Regions from separate parts of the Novosphingobium sp. PhB55 genome, predicted to be linked through region 4. Evidence: predicted binding sites of a transcription regulator. Region 4 holds the regulator's gene; each other region holds the start of a gene.
What was found. Region 4 encodes LexA, which represses DNA repair genes until DNA is damaged. Its sites were predicted from a motif close to GTTCCNCNCTTGTTCT; they were not measured.
Positions count from the first base shown of each region.

Region 1: EDF57_RS15125 (MmcB family DNA repair protein) is a predicted target of LexA. The motif match lies at 3,899-3,914, and genes of this name have one in related genera.
Region 2: EDF57_RS20730 (putative DNA modification/repair radical SAM protein) is a predicted target of LexA. The motif match lies at 4,092-4,107, and genes of this name have one in related genera.
Region 3: EDF57_RS22085 (DUF6771 family protein) is a predicted target of LexA. The motif match lies at 3,217-3,232, and genes of this name have one in related genera.

Region 1 is NZ_SODQ01000005.1:507,758-513,514, reverse strand. It holds gene EDF57_RS15140 (error-prone DNA polymerase) at 1-3,163, shown strand, start outside; gene EDF57_RS15135 (TM2 domain-containing protein) at 3,253-3,567, shown strand; tRNA gene EDF57_RS15130 (tRNA-Arg) at 3,691-3,767, opposite strand; gene EDF57_RS15125 (MmcB family DNA repair protein) at 3,927-4,424, shown strand; gene EDF57_RS15120 (hypothetical protein) at 4,473-5,000, opposite strand; gene EDF57_RS15115 (bifunctional sulfur carrier protein/thiazole synthase protein) at 5,244-5,757, opposite strand, start outside.
Region 2 is NZ_SODQ01000008.1:258,053-263,809, reverse strand. It holds gene EDF57_RS20745 (methyl-accepting chemotaxis protein) at 1-902, shown strand, start outside; gene EDF57_RS20740 (hypothetical protein) at 959-1,162, opposite strand; gene EDF57_RS20735 (UdgX family uracil-DNA binding protein) at 1,313-2,752, opposite strand; gene EDF57_RS20730 (putative DNA modification/repair radical SAM protein) at 2,755-4,005, opposite strand; gene EDF57_RS20725 (acyl-CoA dehydrogenase family protein) at 4,176-5,291, opposite strand; gene EDF57_RS20720 (LuxR C-terminal-related transcriptional regulator) at 5,459-5,757, shown strand, end outside.
Region 3 is NZ_SODQ01000009.1:149,920-155,676, forward strand. It holds gene EDF57_RS26305 (hypothetical protein) at 1-129, shown strand, start outside; gene umuD (translesion error-prone DNA polymerase V autoproteolytic subunit) at 229-678, shown strand; gene EDF57_RS22070 (Y-family DNA polymerase) at 685-1,947, shown strand; gene EDF57_RS25630 (hypothetical protein) at 2,043-2,210, shown strand; gene EDF57_RS22075 (hypothetical protein) at 2,256-2,438, opposite strand; gene EDF57_RS22080 (hypothetical protein) at 2,716-3,012, opposite strand; gene EDF57_RS22085 (DUF6771 family protein) at 3,014-3,205, opposite strand; gene EDF57_RS22090 (nucleotidyltransferase family protein) at 3,477-3,998, opposite strand; gene EDF57_RS22095 (zincin-like metallopeptidase domain-containing protein) at 5,036-5,757, shown strand, end outside.
Region 4 is NZ_SODQ01000001.1:289,214-294,970, forward strand. It holds gene EDF57_RS01395 (ComEC/Rec2 family competence protein) at 1-1,140, shown strand, start outside; gene lexA (transcriptional repressor LexA) at 1,188-1,886, opposite strand; gene EDF57_RS01405 (molybdopterin molybdotransferase MoeA) at 2,020-3,234, opposite strand; gene moaC (cyclic pyranopterin monophosphate synthase MoaC) at 3,231-3,716, opposite strand; gene trpC (indole-3-glycerol phosphate synthase TrpC) at 3,730-4,521, opposite strand; gene trpD (anthranilate phosphoribosyltransferase) at 4,548-5,540, opposite strand; gene EDF57_RS01425 (aminodeoxychorismate/anthranilate synthase component II) at 5,549-5,757, opposite strand, start outside.

The DNA of each region.
Region 1 (5,757 bases), on a different contig from region 4:
GCTGGCGCTCGGCCACCCCGGAATCGGCATAGCGGACCGCAACACCGTGTCCGGCGTCGCCCGCGCCCTTGCCGCACTGCGCAGGTTCGGGGAGGAGATGGAAGCCGAAGGCGTCACCCTGCCCCCTTTTCGTCTGCTGGTCGGCGCGCGGCTGGTCTTTGCCGACGATACGCCCGAGATCCTCGCCTATCCGACCACGCGATACGGCTGGGGCCGCCTGACCCGCCTGCTCACCACCGGCAACTTGCGCACGACCAAGGGCAACTGCGAACTGCGCCTGGGCGACCTGCTGGAATTCCTGGAGGACATGCAGCTCATCGTCGCCACCCCCGCTTCCGACGCCCTGTTGCGCCTATTGGCGCAGGCCGCGCCCGGCAAGGTCTGGCTGGGCGCGGCGATGCTGCGGCAGGGCCGCGACGCGCGCCGGCTGGCGGCCTTGCGCGAACAGGCGGCCCTGGCCGGCGTGCCGCTCATCGCCATCAACGATGCGCAGTACGACAAGCCCGAAGCGCGCCCCCTGAACGATGTCATGACCGCGATCCGGGAAAAGACCACGGTACAGGCCGCCGGCCGCCGCCTCACCGCCAATGCCGAGCGGCACTTGAAGCCCGCAGCCGAAATGGCCCGCCTCTTCGCCGCCGCCCCCGAGGCGATCGCCGCCACCGCAGACTTCATGGGCGGCATCGTCTTCAAGCTCGAAGACCTGAGCTACACCTACCCCCACGAGCCGGTCCCCTACGGCTACACCCCGCAAGGCTGGCTGGAGGAACTGGTCTGGAGCCGCGCCAGCGACCTCCACCCGCAAGGCATCCCCGAAAAGCTCACCCGCCTGCTTACCGAGGAACTGGGGATCATCGGTCAGCAGGCCTACGCCGCCTACTTCCTCACCGTCCACGATATCGTGCAGTGGGCGCAGATACAGGGCATCCTCTGCCAGGGGCGCGGCTCGGCGGCCAATTCGGCGGTCTGCTTCGTCCTCGGCGTCACCGCCGTCGATCCGATGAAGCACAACCTGCTGTTTTCCCGCTTCATCTCCACCGAGCGCAAGGAACCGCCCGACATCGACGTCGACTTCGAGCACGAGCGGCGCGAGGAAGTGATGCAATATATTTACAGCCGCTACGGCCGCGAGCGCGCGGGAATCGCCGCCACGGTGATTCACTACCGCTCGCGCAGCGCCGCCCGCGATGTCGGCAAGGCGCTGGGGCTCAGCGAGGACGTCACCGCCCGGCTCGCCAGCACGGTATGGGGCAGCTACGCCTCGGAATACGACCGCAACCGCTGCATCGAGGCCGGCCTCGATCCCGACAATCCCACGATCGCGCGGGTCAATCACTTCACCGGGACGATCCTGAACTTCCCCCGCCATCTCTCCCAGCATGTCGGCGGTTTCGTGCTGACTCAGGACCGGCTCGACGAAACCGTGCCGATCCACAATGCCGCGATGGAAAAGCGCACGTTCATCGAATGGGACAAGGACGACATCGATACGCTCGGCCTGATGAAAGTCGACATCCTGGCGCTCGGAATGCTGACCTGTATCGGCAAGGCCTTCGCCATGATCGAGACGCACATCGGCCGCCAGTACCAGCTCAGTTCCGTGCCGGGCGACGAGGAAGATCACCGGAGCAACCCTCCCCACGTCAAAGCCGTCTACGAGATGCTCCAGAAGGGCGACAGTATCGGCGTCTTTCAGGTGGAGAGCCGCGCGCAGATGAACATGCTGCCCCGCCTGAGACCTGAGAGGTTCTACGACCTGGTCATTCAGGTCGCCATCGTGCGCCCCGGCCCGATCGAGGGGGACATGGTCCATCCCTATCTGCGGCGCCGACAAAAGATCGAGGACGTCATCTACCCTTCTCCGGCCCCTCCCCACGATCGCGACGAATTGCGCGGTGTCCTCGGCGAGACTCTCGGCGTCCCCCTGTTCCAGGAGCAGGCGATGCGGCTGGCGATCACCGCCGCGAACTTCTCCGATGCCGAAGCCAACCAGCTCCGCCGCGCCATGGCGACCTTTCGCAATGTCGGCACGATCGGCTCCCTGCACAGCAAGATGGTGAACGGCATGGTGGCCCGTGGCTACGAGAAGGACTTCGCCGAGCGCTGCTTCCAGCAGATCAAGGGCTTCGGCAGCTACGGCTTCCCGGAAAGCCATGCCCTCGCCTTCGCGCGGCTGGTCTGGGTCTCGGCCTATATCAAACACCACTACCCCGAGGTCTTCGCCGCCGCCCTGCTCAATTCGCAGCCCATGGGCTTCTATGCCCCGGCCCAGATCGTCCGCTGTGCGCAGGAGCATGGCGTGGAAGTGCGCACCATCGATGCCAACCACAGCGAGTGGGACTGCACCCTGGAACCCAAAGCGAAAGGCGCACTCGCCCTCCGGCTCGGCCTGCGCCAGATCAGCGGCTTTCGCGAGAACTGGGCGGAGCAGATCAAGGCCCACCGCCCTTACACCAACCTCGAAGATCTCGCCCGGCGCGCCAGCCTCCCCCAGCGGGCGCTCAACCTCCTGGCCGATGCCGATGCCCTGCATTCGATCGGTCTGGACCGCCGCGAGGGCCTTTGGGAAGCACGCCGCACGCCAACCGGCGAACTTCCCCTCTTCGCCGCCGCCCGCGCCCGCGAACTGGGAGAGGAACCCCATGCCGCCCTGCCCACCATGCCGCTCTCAGAGGAAGTCGCCGCCGATTACCAGACCACCCGGCTCTCGCTGAAAGCCCATCCGATGTCGTTCCTGCGCCCGGTCTTCGCGGCGGAAGGCGTGCTGCGCTGCGCGGACCTGGCGAAGACCCGAAACGGAAAGCGCGTGAAAGTCGCCGGCGTGGTGCTGGTTCGTCAGCGCCCGGGCAAGGGCAATGCCATTTTCGTCACGCTGGAGGACGAAGGCGGCATCGCCAACGTGGTGATCTGGGCCCGGCTGTTCGAAACCTACCGCCGCCCGGTCATGGCCGCGCGGCTGATGCTGGTGGAAGGTCTGATCCAGCACAGCCCCGAAGGCGTGATCCATGTCATGGCCCAGAGCATCCATGACCGCACGCCCGAGCTGAAACGCCTCTCGGAAGTGCACGAGGCCGAGCCCCAGCTATCCCGCGCCGACGAATTCGTCCGCCCGCAGCACCCGCGCAACGTGCGGGTCCTCCCCCGCTCACGGGACTTTCATTGAGCCGTGCCACCGGCAACTCAAAAAATTCATTGGTTTCTTAATGGCATGCCCATATCGATACGCCCCTTCACTTATCGACGGGGGTATCGATGACCGACACGAATTCATCCACTGCGGCCATGGCCGGCCTGCTCTACCAGGCAAATGCCAAGTCCACCGGCGTCACGTATCTCCTGTGGTTCTTCCTCGGCTCGCTGGGCGCCCATCGCTTCTACGCCGGCAAGACCGCCGGCGGCATCGTCCAGCTCGTCCTCTTCCTGCTCGGCTGGGCGACCATCTGGATCATGGGTTTCGGCCTGCTGTTCCTGATCCCGCTCGGCATCTGGGTGCTGGTGGACGCCTTCCTGATCCCGGGCTGGCTGCGTCAATACAACACCAACCTGGTCCACCGCGTCCTGGCCTGACCCACCCACCTGAAGGGCGGCGCCCGCGCCGCCCGATCACGGCCACCGTGCCCGCCGCATATGCCCGAACAGACACGGCAGAGCATGGCCCGGAAGCCGGTTGATCTTCGCAAATGGAGGAAATGGTGCACCCGACAGGATTCGAACCTGTGGCCTCTGCCTTCGGAGGGCAGCGCTCTATCCAGCTGAGCTACGGGTGCAGTGCCCGCGGCGACTAGCAGAGCATGAGCAGTGTTGCCAGCGCCAAATCACTCCGATCCATCATGGACTTGGGAAAAACCTGTCGGCCGCTCTGGCTGGGCCAGCGCTCCAGATGCCTTGCGGCTTGAAAGTTCCCTCTATGTTCCTATTATGCCGCGATGGCCGAAGCTGATTCTCCGCTCGTTTCTCCCGCTCTTTCTTTCGTCGCCGCCGATGTGGCGCGCGGAATAGGGCGGCTTTTTGCTCGTAACGACATCTGGTGCCTGCCGGAAATGTCGCTGCGCTGCGGGCGCCGCGCCGATCTCATGGGCATCGACGCCAAGGGCCATGTCGTCATCGTCGAAATCAAGGTCTCGCGCGCAGACTTGCTGGGCGACGGCAAATGGCCCGACTATCTGGACTATTGCGACCGTTTCTACTGGGGGCTGCCCCCCTCGCTGGACCGGGCTCCGCTGGAAACCGAGCCGTTCCTGCCCGACCAGTGCGGCGTGATCGTTGCCGATGGCTACGATGCCGAAATCCTGCGCCCGGCGCCGCTGCGCCAGCTTGCCGCGGCACGGCGCAAGGTGGAAACCGAGCGTCTGGCCCGCGCTTCGCTCAGGCGCCTGGTTACCCTGGGCGATCCGCAGACCCTGCAATGGGGCAGCGAAAGCTGACGTGCGGGCGAAACGATCCGGCGCCGAAGCGCCGGATCGGCCCGAAACTCAGGCGATCTCCTTCTCGATCCATTCCGGATAGAACGACGGTTCGCGCTCCGACCAGCCAGATGCCGTGGCCGCCGCTTCGCTGATCGAGTGAAGCAACGTCTTGCGGCGATCGGGGCGGATCTGGGGAAGCGCGGCGGCTCCGCAGAAGGCGCCGGGCAGCCAGGGCCTTACCCAACCGCCAAGCAGGCGTTCGTAAAGGAAACGGAAGGCCGGGAACGATTCGATGCGTTCCTGGGCGAGATCGAAGGCGGCGACGTAAAGCAGCTTGCCCATGAACGCGGCAATGTCATCGAAGCCGAATTCGTCAGGCCGCATCTCGCGCAGCGCGGCGAGATCCGCGTAGGCTTCGTATTGCTTGCGGATCGAGGTGGCTTCGACGCCGTCCCGCGCCCAGAGACCCAGAGCATCCTGCCGGCCCAGTCCCACGTCCAGGCTGCGCCGGATGTAGCGCTGCTCGCAGGGCGTGAAGCTGGCGAATTCCCGCAGCTCGCCGATGGTGATGGTGGCCTTTCCCGTGTGAGTCATGGTCCTGATCCTCGTGACACGGAAGGACAATCCTCCCTGTCACTAGAACCAATCTCCGCCTCTTCGGTTGCTACAGCCTTAACCGGATAATGGTTTGAACCCGATAATAGCCGCAAGATTCTTGCAGTATTTCATTTCGGGACGATTTGAAAATGGCCGTCCGCGGCACTTTTCCGTCACAATCGGCCATGCTGCAGCAGAGCTATCGGCCATCGTGAAGAAAAATGCCCCGCGGCCGATTTCTCAGATCAGGCCGGCGAGCGGGCTGGAGGGATCGGCGTAGCGGCGCTGCGCCATGCGCCCTGCCAGATAGGCATCGCGGCCAGCCTCGACCGCCAGCTTCATGGCGCGAGCCATGCGGATCGGGTCGCGGGCTTCGGCGATCGCGGTGTTCATCAGCACGCCGTCGCAGCCCAGCTCCATCGCCACGGCGGCTTCCGAGGCCGTACCCACGCCAGCATCGACGAGGACCGGCACTTTGGCCCCCTCAACGATCAGGCGGACGGTCACCTTGTTCTGGATGCCCAGGCCCGAGCCGATCGGCGCGCCCAGCGGCATGACCGCCACGGCGCCGGCATCCTCAAGCTGCTTGGCCGCGATCGGATCGTCCACGCAGTAGACCATCGGCAGGAAGCCTTCGTTCGCGAGGATTTCGGTGGCCTTCAGCGTCTCGCGCATGTCGGGATAGAGCGTCCGCGCCTCGCCCAGAACTTCCAGCTTCACCAGATCCCAGCCGCCCGCTTCGCGCGCCAGCCGC
Region 2 (5,757 bases), on a different contig from region 4:
GGCAGGTGGTGGAGCGTCTGGCCGAAAGCCTGGCGCACTTGTCTTCCGGCGACCTCACGGCGCAGATCGATCAGGTCTTCCCGGAAACTTACGAGGCGCTGCGGACGAATTACAATTCGGCGCTCTCGGGGCTGCGCGGCATGATCGGCGCCACCGGGGACAGCACTTCGGCCATCCGCGGCAGCTCTTTCGAGATCGCCCAGGCCTCCGAAGACCTGGCCCGCCGCACCGAAGCGAGCGCGGCCAGCCTCGAACAGAGTTCGGCGGCGCTGCTGGAGATCGACAATGGCCTGCGATCGGGTGCCACGGCCGCAACCGAAACGGTGACCCGCGCCGACGAGGCGATTGCCACGGTCAGCGGTGGGCGCGCGGTGGCGGCCGAGGCAGTGGGCGCCATGCGCCGCGTGTCCGACAGCGCCACCAATATCGACGGTGTGATCGAGGGGCTGGACAAGATCGCGTTCCAGACCCGCGTGCTAGCCATGAATGCGGCCGTCGAGGCCGGGCGCGCCGGTGAGGCAGGACGTGGCTTCGCGGTCGTGGCCGATCTCGTCTCGGCATTGGCCAAGCGATCGGAAGAGGAAGCCCGCAGCGCCCGCGCGCAGCTGACCGTCACGCAGTCCGAAATCGTCGCGGCCCTGGGCGCGGTGGAGCGGGTGGACGGGGCTTTCGAAGGAATCGCCGGAGACGTGGCGCAAGTCCATGTCCTGCTGGGCGGCATGGCGCGCAGCAATCGCGCCTCCGCCACGTCGGTCAGCGAGATTACCGCGGCCATCGGCGCGATGAACATTGCGACGCAGCAGAATGCCGCCATGGTGGAGCAGGCGTCCGCTGCCGCGCGGGGACTGACCGAGGAAGTGAACCGCCTTGCAGCGCAGGCATCGGCGTTCAGGGTTGCCTGAGCCGAGGGCGAATCAGGCCCTGGTCCTCAAGCGGCGAACCGCTGGGCAGAAGCCTTCTAGGCCGTGACGAGGACGGTCATTTCGGTGCGGGAACGGCGGATCGTGCAGAGCTTCAGGGCGCCGTCCCACAGTTCGGCGCTGCGCTTGGCCGCTTCGCGGTGGGCGATGATCAGGGCTCCGGCAATGTCCGGGGCCTTGAACTCCAGCCGCTTGGCCAGACCGTGCTCATCCTCGAAAAACCTCAGGGTGTAGATATTCATATGAGTCCTCCAGCGGTGCGCCGCCGTGTTCGGTATTCGCACTTGCGGAAGAACGGCTAACCCATTTCGCACCGTTCCGGAGTGATTTGCGTCAAATCGTTGCTCCGAAAAGCCGTGCGGTTGGCGGCGGGTGAAAGGCATTTCGGCGCTTCAGGCGGCTTCGGCCAGGCTTTCGACGGCGCTGCGGATATCGGCGACATAGCGGGCAAACTCCGCTTCCGCATCCGCGTCCGGTGGCAGGCGCAGCAGGTAGCTGGGGTGTACCGTGATCCAGCAGGGCGTTCCGTCCGGCAAAGCCACCGGGCGTCCGCGTTCCTGCCCGACCGTCACCGCGCGGCCGGTCAGCGAGCGCGCCGCCGTGGCGCCCATGGCGATGACGAGGCGCGGGCGGACGATGGCGCGTTCCTGGTCGATCCACCAGCGGCAGGCTTCGATCTCTCCGGTGTTCGGACGGGCATGGATGCGCCGCTTGCCGCGCGGCTCGAACTTGAAGTGCTTGACGGCATTGGTGATGTAGGCCCGGGTCCGGTCGATACCGACTTGCGCCATGGCGCGGTCGAACACGGCGCCGGCAGGACCGACGAACGGCCGGCCGGCCAGATCTTCCTGGTCGCCGGGCTGTTCGCCCACGATCATGATCTCGGCATCGTGCGGCCCTTCGCCGAAGACCGTCTGCGTGGCCGGTTTCCACAGGGGGCAGCGCTGACAGCCTTCCGCTTCCCCGGCCAGCAGCACCAGCGCTTCCGGCCCCCCTGCCTGACCGCGTATCTGACCGCGCCCGGAGCCTTTACCGCGTTCGGGCGCGCTGCGGGCCTGTTCGATCATTTCCAGCTCGCGCTTGCGCGCACCGGCGATGAGCTGCGGCACCAGGGCCGTTTCCGGCATGTTCTTCCAGTATTTGCGCGGCATCTCCTTCAGCATCGCCTGCGGCATGACCCGTGCGGGGTTGAAGATGGCGCTGTAATAGGCCTTCCACACGCTCTCCACCGGGTCGTCTCCGGGGGCGTCGGCGCGCGTGGCGGGCGGACCTTCGGCCAAGGCCATGCCGTCCCAGTGCAGCGAGCCGCGCGGGGTCAGGATCGACCAGCGCATATTGGTGAAGCGATCGACGAAGAAGCCGGCATTGGCACGCAGGATATGATGTTCGGGCTCGAACCAGGCAATGAAGCGTGGCCCATCCTGGTCCGCCAGTTCGCGGAACCGCACGAAGGCGTGCATCTTGTGGCTATCGCGGCGGACGTTGCGCGCCAGACCCTCGATCCGGCGCACCAGCGGGTCGGCGCGGTCCTGAAGCGCCTGGGGTTGGGCCAGCAAGCGGAGCAGGAGAGTGTAGAGCAGCGAAAACCGTTCCGGCTCGCTATGCAGCGCGGCATCGCGCGCGAGATCGAGGAACTTTCGCGTAACCCGCAAGGGCGCGATGCGGGCATGGCCGCCCGCTACGCCTGCAGCCTCACCGGCGAAAAGGTCCACGGCGCCGTCTCCGACCTGCCAGACGATGTCCGACGGCGCCACGCCCTCGCTGGCGAAGGCACGGGCGGCAAGGCGCCAGCCCTCGAAATCGTCTTCGCTTTCCAGGCGGGCGACGCGCATGGTCAGGCCGCGAACAGTTCCAGCTGGGTCGCCTGGGGCGTGACCAGCGGGCGCAAGTCGGCGCGGTCCAGCAGGCCGGTCGGGCGCCAGTCGGCGGTGACGATGAAGGGGCGCAGCTTCTTTACCGAAACGGTCATGCGCGCCACGTCGTCCAGCCGCAGCGTGCGCCAGCGCCTTGCGGCCAGGATGGCCTCAACCGCCTTGATGCCCAGGCCGGGAATGCGCAGCAGCATCTCGCGCGGCGCGCGGTTCACGTCGATCGGGAACCGATCGCGAAATTGCAGCGCCCAGGCGAGCTTGGGGTCGATGTCGAGCGGCAGCATGCCGGTGGCGGGATCGGCGGCCGCGCTCACTTCCTGCGGGGAATATTGATAGAACCGGATCAGCCAGTCCGACTGGTAGAGCCGGTGCTCGCGCATGAGCGGCGGGCGGCGCAGCGGCAGGACGGTGCTGGCATCCGGGATCGGGCTGAAGGCCGAATAATAGACGCGTTTCAGGTCGAACTTGTCGTAGAGCGAGGCCGCGCGCGTCACGATGTCGCGGTCGGTGGCGGCATCGGCGCCGACGATCATCTGGGTCGATTGCCCGGCGGGCGCGAAAGCGGGTGCGGAGCGGAAGCGCTTGCGGGCATCGGCGCCGTCTTCGATGGCCGAGCGCATCGTGCCCATGGCACCTTCGATGCGGGCCTGCGATTTTTCGGGCGCCAGCCGCAGCAACCCGCTGGCCGTGGGCAATTCGACATTGATGGATACCCTGTCGGCATGGCGCCCCGCCGCTTCGACCAGCATCGGATCGGCGTCCGGGATCGTCTTCAAGTGGATATAGCCGCGAAAATCGTGATCTTCGCGCAGGGATCGCGCCACTTCGACGATCTGCTCCATCGTATAGTCAGGCGTGCGGATGATGCCCGAGGACAGGAACAGCCCTTCGATGTAATTGCGGCGATAGAAGTCGAGCGTGAGGTCGACCACTTCCTTGGCCGTGAACCGCGCCCGCCGCACGTTGGAGGACTTGCGGTTGATGCAATAGTGGCAATCGAAAATGCAGCTGTTGGTCAGCAGCACCTTGAGCAGGCTGATGCAGCGCCCGTCCGGCGCATAGGCGTGGCATATGCCGCCGCCGCCCAGCGTCGAGCCAATCCCCTTCCCATCGCGCGAATCCCGCTTCTTGACGCCGGAGGAGGAGCACGAGGCATCGTACTTGGCGGCATCCGCCAGGATCGTGAGCTTTTCGGCGATTTCGAGCGCGGGCATTTCGCGGGACCTTGCTTTCCGCGCCATCGGCAGCGCGGCGGTGAAGGTGCAAACTGGCGCATCGCTCCCGCGGATGCAATGAAAATGTTCCCTATACGTTCTGATTGCGCGATCGTGGCAGGAAGAGGGCATAGCAAGGATCTGCGCGCCTGCGGCGCGTGCCGCCCCGCTCAGTTCAGCAGGCGGGCGTAACGATCGAGCGCCGCTTGCGGCCCTTCCGGCCACCGGGAGAGCACCAGCAGCCGCTTGTGTCCTGCCCCGATCGCCAGTTCGTCGGTCACGCCCATGCCGCCATGGAACTGCACCATCTCATGCGCCAGAGTAAGCGCCGCCTCGCAGATGAACGCGCGCGCGCCGCTTACCGCCTCGGCGAAGCGATCGCCCTCCCAGGTCACGAGCGCGAGGTTCAGCAGGGCGCGGCTTTGCTCGATGGCAGCATATTGGGCCACCATGCGGTGCTGGATCGCCTGGAAAGAACCCAGTGCGGCCCCGAACTGGTCGCGGGTCCGGACATAGTCGAGGGTATCGTGGAAAATGCGCTCCATGATGCCGAGAGCCTCGGCGCAGCGAGCGAGATCCGCGAGTTGCTGGACCTCTTCGATCTGCGCGGTGCCGCCCTGGAGGCGGTGGCTTTCCGGTATGTGCACGCTCTCAAGTGCCAGCGAGGAGGCGATGGAGCCGTCCGCCAATGGCCAATCGCGGCGGCGGAGGCCGGGCGTGTCGACGGGGACGAGGAACATGGCTTCGGCCTCTTCGCCGGCCTGGCCGGAAGGGCGTGCCGAGACGATGTAGCCGTCCGCGCCGCCGCCGGCGATGGAATAGGGCTTGGCACCGTCCAGCCGGTATCCGCCCTGTTCCGGGGTGGCCGTGGTCGCGATCGCGCCGTTTCCGCCCCGCATGCCGGTTTCGGCATGGGCGAGGGCGAGGCGCCTGCTGCCGGTGAGCAAGTCGCCGAGCCATTCGTCCCGCAGGTCCTCGCGCGCGGTCAGGGCGAAGAGGCGTCCCGCCAGCACCGAAGCCTCGGCCAGCGGCTCCACCACCATGCCGCGTCCCAGCGCCTCGAAAATCGTGGCTATGCCGGTGGCGTCCAGGCTGAGCCCGCCCAGTTCCTCGGGGAAAGGCGCGGCGATCAGGCCCAGTTCGCCCAGCAATGCCCAGTTCTTGCCGGAAAAGCCGCCCGGCTCGGCCAGGAAGGTGCGACGGCTAGTATGGTCGTACGTATTGGTGACGAAGCGCTCGGTGAGCGCCTTGAGCATTTCCTCGTCTTCGCTGAGATCGAAATTCACGTGGCTCTCCCGTCTGTCACACGGATGTAGCACCAGCCGTGGGAGCATCTCCGCTAGGCAAAAGACTAGTGTGCAAAAGACTAGGCCCGAACGGGCCGGATTTGGGCTTTCGAGCAATTGTGCACCCTGCCGGGGCGCGTTAAGCTCCACGGCAAGAGAGGAAAAACATGTCGCTGTTGTCACAGGAAAACATAGACGCCGTGCGCGTCTCGTCGCCGGCGGAGATCCGCCCGGCGGCGGAGGCCTTCCATCGCATCGCCATGGACCTGGGTTTCAGGGCCGCCCCCGCGCACGACATTGCCGACAAGCGCACGCCGGTCGATGCCGAGGGCAAGGTTCTGGCCATCGAGGTGTTCGGCTGGGCGGACGATGAAAGGGTCTGGTGGCGCAATTCGCGCATCGCGCTCGATTCCCCGCTCACCACCGCCTGCCGCTTCGAAAGCCAGCCGTTCTGGGCCAATGCCGA
Region 3 (5,757 bases), on a different contig from region 4:
CTGACGACCTGGCTGCAGGGCTGCTACGCGGCGATCGTCTCCTTGCAGCGGTCCTTCGGGGCTGGCCGGATGACCTTGCGCGCGCCGGTCTTCCGGGCGCGGTGGGCGGAGCGCCTGCGGAGAAAATAACGCCGCGAAACAAGCGGTTGCTTTCGTGGATCAGGTTTGTCGTTCATTGTTTGTTTTTAACCTGTTCCCATGTTGTTCCTGTTTGCGTTATGGGGGGTCATGTCCACCGGCTTCGCCTTGCCCCCCTCGATTCCCCTGCCGCTTGCCGAGCTGCCCCGCGAATGGCGGCTTCGCGTCGTCGGCGCGGCCGGTGCCGGCTTTCCATCGCCGGCGCAGGACTGGGAGGAATCGGCGATCAATCTTGTCGAGCTGCTGCGGCTCGACCGGGCGGCGAGTTTCGTGTTCCGGGTCAGCGGCAGTTCGATGATCGATGTCGGGCTCTTCGACAGCGACGTCGTCGTGGTCGACCGCGATGCAAAGCCCGTGCACGGCCGCATCGTCATTGCCGTCGTCGACGGCGGCTTTGTCGTGCGTCAGCTCGCTTTCCGGGACGGGGTCCCCACGCTCGAGGCCCGCAACAGCCAGATGCGCTACGAGGCCGTCGTCGCCGACGAGACCGTGGAGGTCTGGGGCGTCGTGCGCGCCAGCGTGCGCAACCTCCAGGCCTGATCGCCCGTGTCCTGGGCTATCCTCGATATCGAGAATTTCTACTGCAGCGCCGAGCGGGTGTTCGACCCCTCGCTGCGCGGCGTGCCGCTGATCGTGCTTTCCAACGGCGACGGCTGCGCCATTGCCCGGTCGGCCGAGGCCAAAGCGCTCCACATCAAGATGGGCGCGCCGATGTTCAAGATCCGCGACATCGTGGAGCGTCACGGCATCCAGTACCGCTCCTCGTCCTACGAACTCTATGCCGACATGAACCGCCGCTTCAATGCCGTCATCGCCGAGTTCACCGATACCGTCGAAATCTACTCGATCGACGAATCCTTCTTCCGGCTGCCGGTGCTGCCGAGCGGACTGGGCGATGTCGAGATGGCGCACCGGGTGCGCGCGGCGGTCAAGCGCTCGGTGGGATTGCCCACGCGCATCGGTCTCGGGCCGACCCGGACGCTGAGCAAGGTGGCCAATGCGCTCGCCAAGGCCTCGGAGAAGGTCTGGAACGGCGTCGTCGACCTTCACGATGAAGGCCTGCGCCGCCGGCTGTTCGCGGCCTGGCCGATCGAGGAGGTCTGGGGCATCGGTCCTGCCATGGCCAGGCGGCTGCGCCCGCTTGGCGTCAGGACGACGGCGGATCTCGCCGCGCTGCCTCCCGAAGTCGCGCGCGATGTGGGGACCGTCGTGCTCGAGCGCCTGGTGCGCGAACTGGGCGGCACCGAATGCACAGGGTTCGAGCCTGAACCCGCTGCGCTCAAGTCGACTGCCGTCACCCGGTGCTTCGGCGAACCGGTGCGTGAGCGCGAGGCGCTGCGCGAGGCCATGGTTCGGCGCGCGGTCCGCGCCGCCGAGAAGATCCGGGGCCAGCAGCTGGAGGCAAGCCGGCTGATTGCCTTCGCGCATGGTAATCGCTTCAAGCCGGGTGCGCCTTCCGCCACGCGGACCGGGCGCCTTTCTCCTGCCTCCAACGATCCGCGCGTGATTGCCGGCATGGCAGGGCGCATGGCCGAGGCCATGTTCGAGCCCGGCGCCGTCTATACCAAGTGCGGCGTGATGCTTGAAGGGCTCGAGGCAGAGGCAAGGGGCCAGCTCGACATGTTCGCCGGGGTGGACACGAGGTCTCCCGCCTTGCTGGCCGCGCTTGACGAGATCAATGGAAAGTTCGGGCGGCAGACCCTGCGCCTGGGGTCCGAAGGCATGGGCGCGAAAGCCTACGATACCCGGCGAACCTTCAAGAGCCCCTCGTGGACCACGCGGATCGATCAGGTGCCGATCGCGCGGTAATCCTGAAGAGGTCTGGAACTTCCAGGCCCCGCATGCGATTATCGCCGCACTGGACCGCAGATGTCCAGGACACAGGGCCCATGAGGTGCATATCGATGCGTGAACGAAGGGCGCTGGCGCGCCGTACCCCGATGCCCGGCCGCGCAGGACAAACGCTCCTGCGGGTCGCCGTCGTCGCTTTGACGATCCTGATCGCTGTCTACGCTGCGGCGAATGTCGTGCATATCGAAAAACACCCGAGCGTGGCTGCCGTCAAGCGGTAAGCCTGGACATCAGGTCTCGGGGGGCGGCGGCTGCCGTTTAATGGCTCAGTTGCGAAAGAACGGGATCGGAAGCGACATGCCGCGGCCTGGCGGCCTGCGCCGCAAACGGTCGGCATCGGCGGCCTTTTGCTGCGCTTTTGCCAGGCTGTCCGTCTCGCAGATCTCGTCCTCAAGCCGGCCCGGCGTCAAATCGTGGCGCATTCCATCACGGCTATGCGGCTCGCGCATCGATTTCTCCCAAATGGCAAGCGGCATCACGCATTTATTCGCGCCTATTTACGCTTACCTTTCCTCTCCTTAATTACATGGTTTTTCAGATTTGTGAAAGCCGTGTGAGAAGATGTGCCGGTTTCTATTATGGGCATGGAAACCTATTGGCACTCGCCGAGATGAGTGCGCCATTTCATTTAAATTATGGCCAGCTTGTTGGCCTGATACGGACGCGCAGCGTCCGGGCGGACCGCCGGCTCCAGACACCGTGGTGCAGAAAAATGATAGGGCGGCGTCAGTTTCGCAGGCGCCGGGTCAGGTTCGACCAGTCCTGCTGCGAGGACATCCATCGCGGCCGGTCCGGAACGTTGGAAGAGGGGCGGATGGAGCCTGGACGGCCTTTGCACTTGGAACATCTCAGGTGAAGGTGAGCGACTGCCGTTGCAGTATTCCAGGCATGGCACAGGAACCAGCGGTAGACTTTTGCCGCATCGAGGACGCCCCGGTGCCCGCAGGTGCCGCACACTGCTTCCAGATTGGCCTTTTGTTCGAGAAAGTCGTCCAGATCCTGAAAGGAAATGTTCGGGCTCACGTCACGGGAAGAGCCTGAGCTGGTCGGGGTGAGCAATGCCGGGATAATCGGCGAGCTTCTCGACAATGGCTTGTGCCAGTTCGCTGGCAGCTCGCTCGCGCATGCGCGCGTCAGGCATGGTGATGCCGACCCGGGCCCACGCAGGAGCGGTCAGGATGGCCTCCGAGAGTTGCTGGGGGTCGATTCGTTCCATGGCTCGAGTATAGAACATAAGAAGAACATCGGCAATCGGCAGGTTTGCGCCGGACTGCCGGCAATGGGGGATGGGGCCGGTGCGGGCAGGTATCTGCCTTTCCTGACCGGGCAGGCCGGGCCCACGGGTGCCGGCTCGCAGGCATGGCGAGCGGATGTGCCGCGCCGCAGTGGCACGGGCCGCGACGCGACCGGATCGGATGTTCCGCGGCCGCGAGACTGGTCTGCGCTCCGGCCAAGAACCCTTGCTCGGTTTCAGGGCTGAACCAGGTTCACGCCATTGTGAGAAGCGGCCAGGCGCCAATCCAGCCCTTGGACCGTATCCGATCCTCGTAGGCGGCGCGTTTTTCGGCGCGAAAGCGGAACGTTGGCCGCAACACGAGATTGAAGAGGTCATCAAGGGCGTAAGGGGCTGCGATTTCACAGCCATCCAGCCCGATGCGTCTGGCGGCAACCGCGGTCGCCGTTTCCGGCCAGTAGCGCATGGCATCGGTGGCAGAAGTGTAAGGAGAATCCCCGTTACGGCGATGCATCCGGGCCTGGTTCTTCACTGACCAGGCGATCGCAGGCTCCAGCGTCTTCAAATGATCCTCAAGCCTGCGATCTTCTGCAGCGTTCGTGCAATCGGGATCATACCAGATCACATCGACGTCGCCTTCGGGCGCAGCAACGGCGCCCTGGTGAAGGTGGTTCCACACGGCATTCCTGACAAAGCCTGCACCGATCCAGCAGTCCGGCAGGCAAAGCGTCTCCACTATTCCCAGCAGGTGCCAGCGGAGAGCGTCGGCACGCAAGATGGAGCACAGCTGGACGGAGGATGTGTGGACGGGGGATGCGTAGACGGGCGATGGTTGGCCAGGGGATGGGGGGACAGGGGATGGGGGGACGGAACATGGGCGCAGGGACGATAGCATCGAGGGATGCTACGAAACTCCGAGCCGTCTGGGAATGGGCCTCCTGGCCGCGCGGCTTTTCCGTGTATCCGAGCACGGACACCTGCCTCGCCGCGAGCTATCGTGTTTCCCTCCGGTATCGGCCTTCGGCCGGTAGCGATGGAACATGCTATCGGCCCCGCGGTCAGTAGCGATGAAACGCGCCGGTTTTTGCACCGCCGGCATTGCGCCTCGCGCCGGGCGGCGCGACCGCGCTCTATGCCGCGCGCGGGCGGGCTGATCGCCCTGCGATCCCGCGCGGCGGCACCGAGCCCCGCGGGGCGGGTCTCGTCCTCATGGCCACGATCGCTGGCGCTAGGCGGCCGGGCAGGCCGGCCGGATGCAGACGCGCGCGTGCTGCGCCCGCGCGCGGCACCATTTGTGAGCCTCTCCCGGGCAAAGCCGGGGGTGGGCTCGCCGCCCGTCTAGGCCCGCCGCCGGCCCCTGCAAGCCCGCGCGTACCGCGCGGGGCTCCTCCACTTCGTTCCGGCCCTGGCCATCCCGATCGCCAAGCGACCGGGCGTGTCTGCGGGTGCAGGCGCCGCCTGGAGGCGGGCCTTGTCGGTCGTCCGTGCCGCCCACCCCCGCCTTTGCCGGGGAGGCCCATGGTGGGTTTTTCAAGGCGGCGCAGGAGGTGAGACATGCGCAGCAATCGCAAGACCCCGCAAGGCGCGAGGTCGCAAGATCAGGTCCGCAGTGCAGCTTGTTCCCGTGGCGGCAGTGCTTCCCCGAACCCCTCGGAGCGCGGTGATACGCCGTGGCACCTCCCTGTGGACAAGTCCGCCGATAACCCGGGGGATATCCTCGGAGGCAATCCCGGCGGCGATCGCGGGGACGGTATCGAAAGCGTTTTCGGGGACGGCTCCGGGGGCGGTTCCGCAGGCGGCGCGGCGGCGCGCGTGGAGGGCGGGCGTCAGCCTAAGGGGGGCGGGCGCGACAATCAGCGTACCCGGCAGCGCCGCGGGGGCGGGGAAGGGCGGGCATCGCTCTATGACGAGGTCACGGCCCGGATCGTGGGCCAGCTCGAAGAGGGGCGGGTGCCGTGGGTCCAGCCGTGGAGCAGCGAGGCCTGCGGGGCAGGGCCTGCCCCCGGACTGCCGCGCAATGCCCTGCCGCGCCGCGCCTATTCCGGGATCAACGTCCTCATCCTGTGGGGCGAGGTCACCATGCGGGGCTGGCCCTCGCAAGGCTGGCTCACCTTCCGGCAGGCGCTCGAGGCAGGCGGCAACGTGCGCAAGGGCGAGCATGGCACCTGCGTTGTCTATGCCGACCGCTTCACCCCGGAAACGGAACGCGAGCGCGCCCGCGAAAACGGCGGCGAGGCAAAGTCCATCGCTTTCCTCAAGCGCTTCACGGTGTTCAATGTCGAGCAGTGCGAGGGATTGCCCGAGGGGTTCATGGCGCAGCCTGTCCCGCTTCCCGAGCGCGAGATCGTGCCCGTGGGCGAGGCGCTCATTGCCGCAAGCGGGGTCGATTTCCGGATCGGCGGCGACAAGGCGTTCTATTCTCCCGGCGCGGACTTTGTGCAGGTGCCGCCGCAGTGCGCGTTCCAAGATCAGATCAATTACTACCGGACCTGCCTTCACGAACTGACCCATGCCACCGGCCACGGGACGAGGCT
Region 4 (5,757 bases):
GGCGCTCTGCTCGTTCTCGCTGCCATGGCATGGGGCCGTGAAGCGCTGTCCATGCGCTTGCTGGCGGTGGCGGCTGTCATCGTGCTGGTCATCTGGCCCGAGTCGGTCGTCGGTCCCAGCTTCCAGATGAGCTTCGCGGCGGTGATGGTACTGGTGGCACTCGGCAATGCAGAGCCGCTGAAGCGCTGGTTGGCACCCCGGGAAGAGGCCTGGCCGTTCAAGGCCGTGCGCAACCTCACGATGATCCTGATCACCGGCATTGCGATCGAATTTGCGTTGATGCCCATCGCCCTGTTCCATTTCCATCGTGCCGGCCTCTATGGTTCTGTCGCCAATGTGATCGCGATCCCTTTGACGACGCTGGTCATCATGCCTTTCGTCGCCCTGGCGCTGCTGCTCGATGTGGTTGGGCTTGGAGGTCCGGTGTGGTGGCTGGCGAACCACGCTATCGACGCCCTGCTGGCCATCGCCCGCTTCATAGCCGCGGAACCGCGAGCCGTTCGGGTGATGCCCACGATGAGTGGGTGGCATTTTGCGTTGTTTGTTGCTGGAGGGCTCTGGCTGGGCCTTTGGGACAGTCGCATCCGGCTATGGGGGATTTTGCCTATAGCTGCCGGTTTCTTCGGCTTGATGCTCATTCCGGTTCCGGACATCATGGTTTCGGGCGATGGCCGCCATGTGGGCTGGATCGATCCCGAGAGCCATCGGCTCGTGATGCTCCGCGCCGGTTCCGGCGATTTCGCCCTGGACAACCTCATGGAAGTTGCCGGGACGCGAGAGGTCCCGATCAATGCGCAGACGGCGCCCGGAACGCGATGCAACGCGGACTTCTGCGCCGTCGAGCTACGTCACGGCGTGGAGGCTCGGCATGTGTTGATCGCGCGGGGGAGGGCCATCGTCCCCGAGATGCAACTGTCCGAGGCGTGCGGGTGGGCCGACGTGGTGATTGCCGAGCGCCGCTTGCCGAGGACCTGCCGACCGAAGTGGCTCAAAGTTGATCGCCAGATGCTGGATCGAACGGGCGGGCTGACTATCGATCTTGCAAGCCGCAGTGTGACGACCGTGGCGGAGGGGCAAGGAAATCATGGCTGGTGGAAACCCGCTGCGCCGGCCATGGTCGAACGCAAGGGATGGTATTAGCGACCGCTGGCCTCAGGAGGGCGAACAGGGCGCCCTCCTGAGATGGATCAATGATAGCGGCGCAGCAGGCCTGCCAGCTTGCCCTGGACTTCTACTTCGTCAGGTCCGTAGATCTGCGGTTCGTAAGCGGCGTTCGCGGGATCGAGGCGCACCATGCCATCTTCCCGGCGCAGATACTTGAGCGTCGCTTCCTCGCCCCGGACAAGGGCGACGACGATCTCGCCATCCCTGGCCGTGGTGGTCCGCTTTACGAGTGCGAAATCTCCGTCGAGAATGCCGGCATCGACCATCGAGTCGCCCGAGACTTCCAGCGCATAATGATCGCCTGCACCGAGCAGGGCCGCAGGCACCGGCAGCGAGGACTGGCCTTCCAGGGCCTCGATCGGCACGCCCGCGGCGATACGACCATGTAGGGGGATTTCGATCACATCGTTGGCTGGCCTGGCTACCGCCGCCGGACGGGAAGGTGCGGCGTTGCCGCCACGCGCCGCCGATACCGCAGCCGCGGCCTTGGCCGGCTTGCTCGTGGCATCTTCGGGCTGGCGGAGCACTTCGAGAGCGCGGGCACGGTTGGGAAGGCGGCGGATGAAGCCACGTTCCTCCAGCGCGGAAATCAATCGATGGACGCCCGACTTCGACTTGAGATCGAGCGCTTCCTTCATTTCCTCGAAGCTGGGGGAAATGCCGCTTTCTTCAAGCCGGACCTGGATGAACCGGAGCAATTCGTGCTGCTTGCGCGTCAACATCTGCTTAGCCTCATGTGTTCTGTGGCACTTGGCCTGAATCGCCCGACGAACCGGCCCCGGCTGACTTGATGTGTCGTTCAGGGAACTTGTCTGCGAACAATGAGGGAACAATTATGCAACGAATAGAGTATCGTCAAGCAATACCGCCATTTTGGAGCAAGAACACCTGAACCGGATCACCGCGATCAGCGGCGAGGGCATGCGCCGACCGGTCGATCAGGACATTGCTGGCGGCAAGTGAGGACAAGGCGCCGCTATCCTGTAGCGAGAGGGCATGGACCGCCTCACCGTCCCAAGATCCCCGCAGGAATTCGCGGCGCGCACCCACCGTATTCAAAGGTGCCGAAAGCCTGGTGGCAATCGCGCGGGGTAAGGGCTGCGAAGCGCCCAGAAATGCGCGCAGTACGGGAAGAACGAAGAAATATGCAGTTACCAGGCTGGACACGGGATTGCCGGGAAGCCCGATCACCAGTTGACGACGCCCTGCCGTCTGCCGTGTCGCGACCATGAGCGGTTTGCCGGGTTTGATAGCGACGCGCCAGAAGTCGATTTCCGCGCCCCATTTTTCCAGTGCCGGCCGAAGAAGGTCGTGATCGCCCACTGACGCTCCCCCGCTCGTCACGATCACGTCGGCATCGGCGGCCGCGTCGAAGGCGGCGACCAGAGCGTCCAGATCGTCGGGGATTGGTCCATTTCGATTTGCATCGACGGGGACGCTACGCGCAAGAGCGGTCAGCATGGCGCCGTTGCTGGCGGGTATCTGATGGGCTGCGCAGCATTCGGGATCGCCGGACAATTCATCGCCGCTATCGATCACGGTGAGCCGGGGGCGGCGGCGGACGGCGAGATGTCGGTGGCCCGCCGAAATGGCAAGACCGGCCTGGGCCGGTCCGATCAGTGCCCCGGCGGCGAGCAGCGGCGCTCCATCGGCGAAATCCATGCCGCGGAAGCGGACGTGCTTGTGGCCTGGTGAGGGCGCCTCTCCCGTGAGGGCAAGGCGATCGCCGTTCCGGTCGACATCCTCCTGCAGGATCACGGCCCGCGCATTGTCGGGCAACAGGGCGCCGGTGGAGATCCGCACGGCTTGGCCCGGATCGACGGCTGCACCGAAAGGCCGTCCTGCCGCGCTTTCACCGATCACCTGCCAGGGTCCGGACAAGTCCCCTTCGCTTACGGCATAACCGTCCATGGCGGAGATATCGGCGGCGGGCTGGACCCGGCGTGCCAGCAACGGGGCTGCGAGATAGCGACCCAGCGCACTGTCGATGTCGACGTGTTCGATGGGCCGCGGCTCGACCAGCGCAAGCAGACGGGCCTGTGCCTCTTCCAGAGCGATCGGCGGGATCATCGCGGCGATGTCTCGATCTTCCAGTCGCCCGATTTGCCCCCGCGCTTTTCGATCAGGCGAATGTCACCGATCACCATGCCCTTGTCGAGCGCCTTGGCCATGTCGTAAATTGTCAGCAGAGCAACGGAAACCGCTGTAATGGCTTCCATTTCCACCCCGGTTTTGCCGCTCAGCGATGCAGTGCCCACTGCCAGCACGGCGCTGTCCTCGAACGTGAAATCCAGGTTCACGGCGTCGAGCGTCAGCGGGTGGCACATCGGGATGAGGTCCGCCGTCTTCTTGGCGGCCATGATCCCCGCGATGCGCGCCGTTCCCAGCACGTCGCCTTTCGGTGCATTGCCGGCGCGGATCGCTTCCAGGGCCGAGGCGCTCATCGTGATCCGTCCGGACGCCACGGCGACCCTGCGGGTCGCGGCCTTGGCACCAACGTCGACCATGCGGGCCGAGCCTTCCGCATCGATGTGAGTAAGGGACTTGCTCAAGCGCGGGCTATCCTCAATCTGCGAAGAGGAGCTGGCGGGTTGCCGCTTGGACATCGGCCTGACGCATCAGGCTCTCGCCAACGAGGAAAGTACGGGCGCCGCAAGCCGACAGCCGTTCCAGATCGTCGTGAGTGTTGATGCCGCTTTCGCTCACGAGCAGGGTGCCGGCGGGTGCCAGCGGGGCGAGGCGTTCCGTCGTCGAAATATCGGTAGCGAACCGCTTGAGATCACGGTTGTTCACGCCAATGAGACGCGACTTGAGGCGGCTCGCCCGCTCCATCTCGTCTTCGTTGTGGACTTCGACCAGGCAGTCCATCCCGCGCTCACGCGCCGCAGCCTCGATTTCGGCCATAAGCACGTCGTCCAGCGCGGCGACGATGATCAGGATCGCGTCGGCGCCGATCGAGCGCGCCTCGGCGACCTGCCAGGGATCGATCATGAAATCCTTGCGGATCACCGGAAGCGAGCAGGCGGCCCGGGCCTCGACGAGGAAATCTTCATGGCCCTGGAAGTAAGGCGCGTCGGTCAGCACCGAGAGGCAGGCCGCACCGCCGCGTTCATAAGCGATGGCATGTTCGGTGGGGCGAAAATCCGGCCGGATCAAACCCTTGGAAGGCGAAGCTTTCTTGATCTCCGCGATCAAGGCGAATTCGGTCTCCGCCTTCCGGCGCAGGGCCGCCTCGAAGCCGCGGGGTGCGCTCTGTTCGCGGGACCGGGCATCCAGGTCATCCAGCGTCGCGAAACCCTTGCGCGTTTGCACTTCGATGCGCTTGGTGTCGCAGATCTCGGTAAGCTTGTCGGACATCGGTACCCTCGAAAACACGCAGCGCCTCAAGCCCGAAGCGCGGAAATCCAGCAATTGAGCAGAGCATTGGCCAAGCCCTTGTCGATAGCCTCGGCAGCCTCTTCCACGCCTTCCCGCCAGGTTTCGACCTCACCGGCAACGATGAGGGCGCCCGCGGCATTGAGCAGGACGGCATCGCGATAGGCGCCATGCTCGCCGAGCAGCAGTCGCCGGAGGGCATCGGCATTATGCGCGGCATCGCCGCCCCGTATCGCCCCGACAGGAGAGATGGGCAGCCCTACATCCTCAGGCGAGACGCGGCGCATCGAAAGCTCGCCGTCTTTGATCTCGGCGACTTCGTTGCCGCCGGCGAGGCTGAGTTCGTCCAGCCCCTCGTCGCCGGAAATGACGAAAGAATGCGTGCTGCCCAGGTGCATCAATGCCTCGGCATAGATCGGCACATAGGCTGGTCGGGCAATGCCGACGAGCTGGCGCGTGACGTTTGCAGGGTTTGCCAGCGGCCCCATCAGGTTGAAGATCGTACGGCGGCCGATGGCCTTGCGGATCGGCATGATCCGTCCCATCGCGGGGTGATGCCGGGCGGCGAAGAGGAAGCAGATGCCGAGGTCGCCGAGCGTTTCCTCAGCCGTTTCCGCGGCGCGGTCGAGGTTGAGCCCCAGCGCTTCGAGCGTATCGGCTGCGCCGGCCTTGGAACTGGCGGCGCGGTTGCCGTGCTTGGCGACGGGCACGCCGCAGGCGGCAACCACCAGCGATACCGCGGTCGAGACATTGAGCGTGTGATGGCCGTCACCGCCCGTGCCGCAGACGTCGATGGCGTTGGCGGGCGCCGAGATCGGGATCATGCGCGCGCGCATCGCCCGGGCAGCACCGGCGATTTCGCCTGAAGTCTCGCCTCGTTCGGTGAGGGCGATGAGGAAGCGGACGATCGAATCGTCATCGACATTGCCGTCGAGGATCAGCCCGAAAGCGTGCTCGGCTTCGGCTTCCTCGATGGGATGGAGCGGGTCGGGCAATGTCATCTGCAAGGTCACGCCGCGATCCGTGCGGGCAGCCGGGCGTCGATGCCGCAGAGCCTCAGGTAATTGGCCAGCATCGCATGGCCATGCTCGGTGGCGATGCTTTCCGGATGGAACTGGACGCCATGGATAGGCAGATCGGCATGGCGGAAGCCCATGACATGGCCATCGTCCGAGCGGGCGTTGACCTTGAGCGCCTCGGGAATGTTCTCGACGATCA